DNA from 3 places in the Thalassotalea psychrophila genome. Region 1 is predicted to be linked to each of the others. Evidence: predicted binding sites of a transcription regulator. Region 1 holds the regulator's gene; each other region holds the start of a gene.
The links. The regulator FNR, encoded in region 1, switches genes on or off when oxygen is low (the NO sensors DNR and NnrR bind a similar motif). The targets are predictions, from matches to a motif close to TTGATCTAGATCAA.
Positions count from the first base shown of each region.

Region 2: the regulator FNR is predicted to act here: its motif matches at 1,917-1,930, upstream of hemN (oxygen-independent coproporphyrinogen III oxidase).
Region 3: the regulator FNR is predicted to act here: its motif matches at 1,635-1,648, upstream of RGQ13_RS00125 (OmpW/AlkL family protein).

Region 1 is NZ_CP134145.1:2,233,501-2,236,792, forward strand. Features, by position in the region: gene ttcA (tRNA 2-thiocytidine(32) synthetase TtcA) at 1-382, opposite strand, end outside; gene uspE (universal stress protein UspE) at 488-1,408, opposite strand; gene fnr (fumarate/nitrate reduction transcriptional regulator Fnr) at 1,572-2,294, opposite strand; gene RGQ13_RS09065 (sulfite exporter TauE/SafE family protein) at 2,337-3,005, opposite strand; gene ccoS (cbb3-type cytochrome oxidase assembly protein CcoS) at 3,012-3,215, opposite strand; gene RGQ13_RS09075 (heavy metal translocating P-type ATPase) at 3,223-3,292, opposite strand, start outside.
Region 2 is NZ_CP134145.1:39,393-42,684, forward strand. Features, by position in the region: gene yihI (Der GTPase-activating protein YihI) at 461-1,033, shown strand; gene RGQ13_RS00175 (DUF2489 domain-containing protein) at 1,042-1,542, shown strand; gene RGQ13_RS00180 (TraR/DksA family transcriptional regulator) at 1,558-1,869, shown strand; gene hemN (oxygen-independent coproporphyrinogen III oxidase) at 2,015-3,292, shown strand, end outside.
Region 3 is NZ_CP134145.1:28,305-31,596, forward strand. Features, by position in the region: gene RGQ13_RS00120 (DUF3413 domain-containing protein) at 1-1,591, opposite strand, end outside; gene RGQ13_RS00125 (OmpW/AlkL family protein) at 1,718-2,398, shown strand; gene aroE (shikimate dehydrogenase) at 2,534-3,292, shown strand, end outside.

The DNA.
Region 1 (3,292 bases):
TGGTTTTCCCTTCAGGGATTTTATCCATAACAATAGAGTAAGTGTCTTCTTCTATAATGTGGTATTCGACACCTAACTCTTCAAGGTAATTAGGTAAAATATGTTCAGGAAATCCAGGTTGTTTTTGATCTAAGTTAACTGCAACGATATCAAAATGAATTGGCGCAGAAGCTTTAAGCTTTAGCAAAATATCCAACATGGTATAACTATCGGCACCACCAGATAAACACACCATAACCTTGTCACCATCTTCAATCATGTTGTAATCACTGATAGCTTTACCGACGTGATGGCGAAAACGTTTTTCAAGTTTTGCTTGCTGCTGCTTGGCAATTTTAACGTCAGTTTCGTTTAATAACTGATTGGGAGTCTGTAGTGACATGTTGCGTACCGTTTAGTTAACTTTAGGCGCGCATTATACCTAAGCTCCATTATCCTTAAAAGCTTTAATAAAAGCGTATATAAGGATTATTAAAGCTAAATAGTATTATTTAAGGAAAGGCGATTGGTAGCCGTCAGGCTTTAATGCCAATAAATCACAGTTGAGCCTGTCTATTACATGTTCTGCTGTATTACCAATAAGTACAGCAGACAGACCTGTACGGCCAATTGTGCCTAAAATCACTAATTCAGCATCTATTTGTTTAGCGACCTTTTCAATAACATCTTCTGGTAGACCTTCTTCAACGTGTAAATACTGCTCGGCCATGTCAAATTTGTCACCATGTGCTTTCATTACATCCACATGGTGCTGTTTCATTGCATCATTATATTCATTGGCATCAAACTCTGGAATTTCTATAGCAATGTTTATTGGTGTACCTGGATATGAATTAACAAAATGCACATCCGCATTTATCAGTTCAGCTAGATTGATTGCTTCTTCAGAAATTTTGTTATTCAACGATTGATGCTCTTCTTCTTCGCTGCCAGCATTCACAGCAGCTAAGATGTGGCCGTTATCAGGCCATGTATGTTCTTTTACTAACAGCAATGGTACCCAACACTTACGAATAAGATGCCAGTCGGTAGGAGTAAATATTACTGATTGTAAGGTAGGGTGTGCGTGTGTGCTTTTAATGACAACATCAAAATTATTATCTCTTACTTCAGCTAAAATAGCTTCAAAAGGTCGATTATGCCAAATAACCTTCGTTTGAATATCACAATCAAAATCTTCAATTAAATCAGTTAACCAATTTTCTCTACCTTTAACCACAGTTTCACGCATAGCTTCACGTTCTTCACCAGATAGCATTGTAGTCATTTCATAGGAAAAATCATAAATAGATAAAAAGGCGGTGACTTTAGCTCCGGAATGTTTAGCTAAGGTACATGCCCTTGCTAATGCTTTTTGTTCTTCCGTTGTAGGGTCAATAACGACTAATATATTCTGATAACTTTCCATACGTTCACCAATATAAAAATAATTAAGCTGATATAAGCTTAATATGATCTGGCGATTGTTACAAATATGTTATTAAAATTTATTGGAAGTTTATTAATACGTTGATTTAAATCAAAAAATCTATTTGGTATAAATCAACGCATAAATAGGTAGGTAGATGGGATTACTTGGTATAACCGGCCAGCTCAAATAAGCCGTCTTTATCTAGAATTGTAATGAATTTATTCTCGACCTTGATCAAGCCTTCTTTTTGAAAGCGTGTCATTAAACGAGAAATTGTTTCAATGGTTAAACCAATATAGTTACCAATTTCACTACGAGTCATTGGTAAGTTAAATTCAACTGAAGATAAATGACGATTACCTAACCTACGGCCATAGTTAGCAAGAAACGTTGCTAACTTCTCTTCAGCATTTTTTCGATTTAATAACAGCAACATTTCACTATTACATTGTATTTCATTACTCATTAAGCTCATCATCTGAGCTTTAAGTTTAGGGATTTTGCTTGATAGAGTATCAAGTACTTCAAAAGGTATTTCACATACCATTGATGTTTCTAATGCTTTAGCAAAGCTAGGATGGCTCTTCAGTGAAAGGGCGTCAAATCCCATTAAATCACCGGCTAAATGAAAACCAGTAATTTGCTCTTCACCTTGCTCAGAAATAATAAATGTTTTAAACGTACCTGATCTAATTGCATAAAGGGTTTGCAATTGTTCGCCCGCTTTAAAGATTTGGGTGTTTTTTTGAATTGGTTTTTTGCGTTGAATAATATCATCAAGTAAGTTCAACTCTGTTTCATTTAAACTAAATGGTAAACAAAGTTCACTGATACTACAGTTCTGACATTTAATGTTATTTGCAATAGGTATTATTTGCGGCATATTTCTTTACAATCTACTTCCAATGTTAATAGCGGAAGGGTACTAGAATATTTGTTCTAGAGCAATAAATAACGAGTATGAACCGTAAAAAATAAGTAAAATAGCTGTTAATTTACGAATTTGATCAGAGCGTAACATTTGGGTTACAAATTTGAAGCCAGATGCCAAAGTAAGCAAAGCAGGTAATGTACCTAAGCCAAAAGCTAACATGATTAATGCACCGTTGTACCAAGAAGCGCTAGCGATAGACCAAGTTAGCGTTGAGTAAACTAATCCACACGGTAACCATCCCCATACCATCCCCAAAAATAATGACTGTTTTACATTAGTTACCGGTATAAACTTTTTGCTTAGTGGCTGTAAATATTTCCATAGAACTTTACCTATATTTTCAACCTTTGCTAATGCAAATGACCATTTAGCAATATAAAGCCCTAAAAATATCACAAATAATGCGGCTATAACCTTTAACCATAATATAGGAAAACCAAGTGATTTAGCCGCTAACGAACCCGTAAAACCAGCAATAGCACCAGCAACTGCATAAGAGAATATACGGCCAAAGTTGTACGCTAAAATAAGGGGGATATTGGCTTTAGATTTGTCTGCGATTGATGCAGTAAGCATTGTCGTAATGCCTCCACACATGGCAACGCAATGGCCTGCGCCGGCAATGCCAATGAAAAATGCGGATAAAAAATCTAATTCCATAGAATGTTAATGATCAACTTTGTTTGATTTATCATCATTAGGTGATGAGGGTTTACTTTGTTCGATATTTGCATCATCGTCAAACAAAATACTCATCCCTTGCTTTTCTAAATCGTCAAATTGTTCTGTTTTAACTGCCCAAAAAAATAGATAAATTGCAATAGCCGTAAAAATGATAGCAATAGGAATAAGGATATAAATAACGCTCATGGTATATCTACTTTAATAATCTTAATGAATTGGTCACAACAATAATTGAACTTGCTGACATGCCTAATACTGCCATA
Region 2 (3,292 bases), 2.2 Mb from region 1:
TAGCTTATTAGAAATCAAGAAGTGGAAATTTGGTAAGGATGCTACAGGGATATACTTAATGGATTATTAAGTTAATCAGGAAGATTATTTATCATTGGATGATTTACCCTTCGGGGGTTATGGATAGTAAATAAGGTGTCAGGAAGACCGAAAATAAAAAACAATGTATGGAAACGATTAAAATATAGGGATAGTATTTCAAGGATAGGTTCAGGGCTGGATTAACCAGAACAGTGACAAAAGTATTTGTCGAAGAGCGATAGTCATATGACTGTCGTTTTTTTTGCTCAGGAAAGAGCTATATGCAAAATTTCCAGGGATGGTAAGAATTTTGTTTTGTTCATAAAAAAAGTAATCATTAGAAATCTTGTTATAAATTGTCAGTTTATTGAACAAAAACTAACAGTTTTAGCGATAGATCGCGTAAAATAGACTTAATTACTATTTATTTAAGAACATTATGAGCAGAACTAAAAAATCTCGCAAGCCAGGTCGCGCTAGAAGTATAAGCGAACCAAACAAGAATATTATCGAAGAGAAAGAGCCAAGAACGCGTAAAACCTCGGGCAACAAAGCAGGAACACGTCAACAAGTCGCTTTTGTTAAAACTAGCCAACCAGATGATGTGAAGGATAAAGATCCACGTATTGGCAGTAAAAAACCTATTGATCTTGGTGTAGCCTCTACGCCAGTTAAACAAACTAAGCCTAAAACCAAAGCTGTTCAGCAACCAATTGCAGCTATCAAAGACGTTGAAGTTGATAACACTGAAATAGAAGCATTAGAAAAAGAATTATTTGCTATTGAAGACAATGAAGAATTGCAAATATTAGCCGCTAGAGCGGAAGCTGGTGAAGAATTAACGGAACAAGAGGCACAAACCTTATCTGCTAGTTTTGATCGCTACGAAGAGCTTTTAGCTGCTTTGGGCATAGAAACAGAAGATGATGATGAAGAATATGAAGACGAAGATTCTGAAGATAAACTTTGGGATAAATTAGACGAAACTGATTTTTCTGAGTTTAAAGAGTAAGTTTTATAGTGTCTGTTAGTGCCATATTATTGCTGATTTTTGCTTCTTTAGTGCTTTTAGCTTTAGCGAGTTATGCTGCGTTTTTAATGTTTAAATTACGCAGTCAAACGTTAAATACCAAGCTAATTGAGGCAGATCACAAGCAAAAACAAATTATCCGGGATTTGAAAGCTGTTGACTCTATAGTTCTGATAACAAAGGCTATTTCTGAAAAACAATGTGAAATATCTGAAGGCTGTTGGCGTCTCTCTGTATTGATGGAATCATTACCTCAATACAGTGAAGAGTTAAAATCAAAATTTCCTGCTATATTTAAGTTATACAGCCAAATTAGTCATATGCCGATCCTTGATGCGCGCAAACAACTATCAAAGAAAGATAGGTTAGCGTTAGATCTTGAACGTATGGGAATTGAACAAGAATTAGAGCCTGCTGTATATACCGATGTAGCAGATTTACTACCCTATGTTAAATCACTGCAAAAAGAGCTAAACCAACAAAAAAAATAGAAGCGAGGCAGAATTATGTCTGAACAGCTAAAAGCAGACTTTACTCAACGCATTATTGCCTTACAGGCACGTGTAAATTCAATTCATGGTGATTTTGCCGACGGGCGCGCAGCTGACTGGGCTGAGCAAGCTTGTGAACGTGAAAATGATGAAGTACTTAATGCACTAGAGTCGGAAGCAAAAATTGAAATTCAGCAACTCTCAAATGCAATTACCCGTATAGAAGACGGCTCATATGGAGTTTGTGCCCAATGCGGTGATGACATAGCTATTGGTCGCTTAAAAGTTCAACCTGCAGCGACTAAATGCATTCAATGTGCAGATTAGTATAAACCAATTGCTTAGCATTCAATTGTTAATTGAATGCTAAAACATTGCGCTTGATCAATACCTGTTAATTAGATCTTTCTATACTAATCAGCATTAGTATAGAAAGGTTGTTGTAATGTCATCTCAAATGTTTTCCCCAGAATTGTTAGCCAAATATAATGTAAGCGGACCACGTTATACATCGTACCCTACAGCATTAGAGTTTAACGAAGAGTTTACTGATGGTGATTTAGTTGAAGCTGTAAGTAATTCAGCTACAAATGACCTGTCTCTGTATGTCCACATTCCTTTTTGCCATAGCCTTTGTTACTACTGTGGTTGTAATAAAATTGTCACTCGTCATCGTGGAAAAGCAGACGAATACCTTAACTATTTGTTCAAAGAGATCGATTCTCGCGCCAAATTATTTGAAGACCATCAAGTTAAGCAATTACACTGGGGTGGCGGTACACCAACATTTTTAACCAAAACTCAAATTAGTCGATTAGTAAACAAGCTTAAATCATCGTTTAACTTTACCGATACGGCAGAACTAGGAATAGAAGTTGATCCTAGAGAAATTGATTTAGACATAGTAGACCACTTATACGCTGAAGGCTTTAATCGTTTAAGCATTGGTGTTCAAGATGTTGATCCAAAAGTTCAAAAAGCAATAAACAGAGAGCAGAGTACAGAGTTTGTGACGGACTTAATACATCACGCAAAAGCGATTGGTTTTAATTCAGTAAACATTGACTTGATATATGGCCTGCCGCACCAGAGTCCTGAAACGTTCGCTAATACTATTGCTGCGGTAAAAATTATGGATCCAGATAGAATTTCCTTATTTAGTTATGCGCATATGCCAAGTCGTTTTGCCGCACAACGAAAAATAAGAGACGAATGGATGCCTAATGCAGATCAAAAATTTGCCATTATGCAGTTCGCAATAGAATCTTTAATAGATCTTGGTTATGACTTTATTGGAATGGATCACTTTGCCAAACCAACTGATGAATTATCTATAGCGCAAAAAGCAGGTAAACTGCACCGTAATTTCCAAGGTTATACTACATTAGGAGACTGCGATTTACTTGCCATGGGTGTATCTTCTATAAGTGCTATAGGCCAAAGTTTTAGCCAAAATAGTAAAACTTTAAAAGAATATTACCAAGCTGTTGATGAAAAGGGTCATGCACTAGAAAAAGGCATTGTGACTACAAAAGACGATGTGATCAGAGCTACAGTGATTAAAGAACTGATGTGTAACTTTAGCTTGTCAAAAAATCTAATTGAACAGCAATTTGAAATTAACTTTAATGAATACTTTGCTGAAGATTTACAGAGCTTACAGACGTTTATTAATGATGATTTATTAACTAATAGTGTTGATGAAATTGTTGTAGCCGAGAAAGGACGCTTGTTAATTCGTAATATTTGT
Region 3 (3,292 bases), 2.2 Mb from region 1:
AACCAAGCGCATCGGTGAGTAACGTTGGGGCAATATCATAATGGCTAGTTTGAGATTGATAAAAGCTTTTCGGAGCATCTGGCCAATGAATTATCAACGGGACCTGAGTTTGGTATCTTGAATAGTTTGAGTTGTGTCCCCAAAAACCTTTTTTACTATCATTAAATTCTTTACCGTGATCACCAGTAATAATTATGATGGTATTATTTATGTCATCACCTAATTGTTCAATTACTTGTTGAATTTGCAGATCAATAAAGTTGATCGAATTTTTATATAAGTTTAAGAATGGCCCTGAGTCATAATCATCATTCAAGGCCATATAATTAATCTCATCTAGAGAAGGCGTATATTTACGTTCAAAATCTTTAGGTATAGAAAAACCATGCGCAGCATCATAAAGCATAAAGGCAAAAAATGGTTTCGTATTACTTTTGTTTTTGTGCCATTGAATAAAATCTTTAGTGATATCCATATCCCGTTCAAACGGTTTATCTCCCTTAGAATGAGTTCGAAGATTTTCAACATTACTAAATAGTGTTTGATCAAATTCAGGGCTCGTTAATTTTGCACTGGCAAAAATACCAATATCGTAGCTTTGCTCTTTAATCACATCCATTAACACCGGAGAGTTTTGAGTATCCAGAATAGGTTGCCAGTAATGGCCAGGAATGGCGTAAAACAAGCTGAACATGCCGTGACGAGTATTATTACTGCCACTATAGTGCTGCTTAAAATGTGTTCCTTTATCAGCAATACTTTGAATAGTTGGTGTCATTTTGGCATCCATCATATCGCTACGCCAAGAATCCAATGTGATCATCAAAATGTTTTTTTGTTGTTCAACTGGTTCACACTGCATCGCACTTAACGGGTAATTAATTGCTGACTTTACCTTTTTTTGTTTCAACAAGGCCTGTTGTTTTTGTGCTTCTATATTAACCACACCAAATTTGGCCATAAAGCCTTTCGCTGTTAACGGAAATGAAATAGGTAAATAACGAGCTTGTTGGGTAATGTTTTTCTCAAATTTTGCATCTGCCCAGGTATGAATGCCATGACCTAACAATAAAAACACTAACCATACCTTTAACGGCGTTTTCAATGAAAACTGCGTTCTTACAAATTTATTACGAAGCATTTCACTTAAGAATATTTGTGCCGCAAAAAATGCCAATATAATTAAGCCAATTAAAGTCCATAATTGCCATGAAAAACTGAATATTTCAGTTCCGCCCTCAACCATTAATTCAAAAACAATACCGTTAAAATGAAAACGATATTGTTGATATACAAAGGTATCGGCAAGTAACAGTGATAATGCTAAAGATACGAGAATAATCGCGATAAATCGTATTGCTACATAGTGCTTTATTATTCTAGCTAGTAAATGTAATAGACCAGTAAGTAATAGTGCTAATAAACCTAAATGAGCAACGCTATAGGTAAATAAAAATATGGTTGAAATTACACTATCTGGATAAGGATGCGGTGCTAAATACCTTAAGGCGATGAAGAGTGTAATTATAAAGTTAACGATTAAGTATCTGTTTAACCAGCTTTTAACATTATTTGTTTGGAAATTATTCATAAATTATTTATTTTATTATCTTTTGTCTAGTATCAAAAATAATTTGTTTTAGATCAATAACCCTACTTTTTTTGTGGTTACAATTCTTTACAAATCTTAACAATATTAACATGTAAGGCAAAGGCCATGAAAAAGAATTTAATTAGTTTAGCACTCGTATCTTTATTAGCTAGTAACGCAGTAGTAGCGGCATCTTACGAAGCAGGAGACTTTGTGATCCGTGGTGGTGTAACCATGGTTAGCCCTGACGAAGGTAAGTCAGCTGTATTATTAGGAGGTGCTGATTCAACCATGTCAATCAGTGTAGATGATAACACTCAATTAGGCCTTAATTTCGTATATTTTTTTGATAGTAACTGGGCTGTTGAGGTTTTAGCTGCAACACCATTTACTCATGAAGTAACTATTCATGATCCTAATGCTGTTTTAGGTGTAGATGGCGCTACTTTAGGCGAAGTATCTCATTTGCCTCCTACTGTAAGTGCGCTTTATTACTTTGAAACCGGTACAAACTTAAAACCATATGTTGGTGCTGGTCTTAACTACACTATTTTCTTCGATGAAGAATTTAAGTCAGGCCCAGAAAGCCTTGGTTTAAGTGATCTTGAATTAGATGGTTCTTTCGGCTTTGCATTACAAGTTGGTGCAGATTACCAACTAAACGAAAAATGGCATATTAATGCATCAGCGCGTTACATTGATATTGGCACTGACGCTACTTTCGATGTTGGCGGTGACAGTATTGGTAAAGCTGAAGTTGATGTTGATCCAATGGTGTTTTCTGTAATGCTGGGTTATAAGTTTTAATGATTAAATTATTCCTGGGAGTAATTTAAAGGCTTTGCCACTTATACTTTGTGCTTCTATCAAAGTATAAGTGGCTTTTTACTTTTACCGAAAGATTGGTTAACCTAATAACAAATATCTTTGCACTGTTTCCTTATGGATAAATTTCTAGTTTATGGCAACCCAATTGCCCAATCCAAATCCCCAATCATTCATCAAATGTTTGCTCAGCAAACTAAGCAAGCCATTCATTATGATAAGTGTTTATCAACTAGCGCGGAGTTTGAAGAAAGCGTTAATAAGTTTATTCTCGCTGGAGGAAAGGGGGCCAATGTTACAGCTCCATTTAAAGAGCAAGCAATGCAGATGTGTGATCAACTCACCGAACGCGCCAAAGCAGCAGGTGCTGTTAATACTCTGATTTTTAGTGAAAGAACTATCAAAGGCGATAACACAGATGGTGTTGGCTTAGTAAATGATTTAAAAAATCATCAAGTTCAACTTACCAATAAAACCATACTATTAATGGGAGCCGGTGGTGCTGCTCGTGGCGTTATTCTTCCCTTATTAGCTGAAAATCCCAAGCAGATAGTTATTGTAAATAGAACAACAGAGAAAGCAGAACAACTTGCTGCTCGTTTTACCGATCAAAAAATAACTGCAATTAGCTATGCAGAAACTGCCAAAGCAACGTTTGATGTTGTCATAAATGCAACTTCAGCAAGCTTATCGGCAAATTTACCTGATTTAAGTTCTACATGTATTACTACTAACACTGTTTGCTATGACATGGTTTACGGTGCCAAATTAAGCCCTTTCTTAAACTGGTGCAAAAAGCATAAGGCCCGTTTAGTGATTGATGGTTTAGGTATGCTAGTAGGGCAAGCGGCAGAAAGCTTTTATATTTGGCGAAAT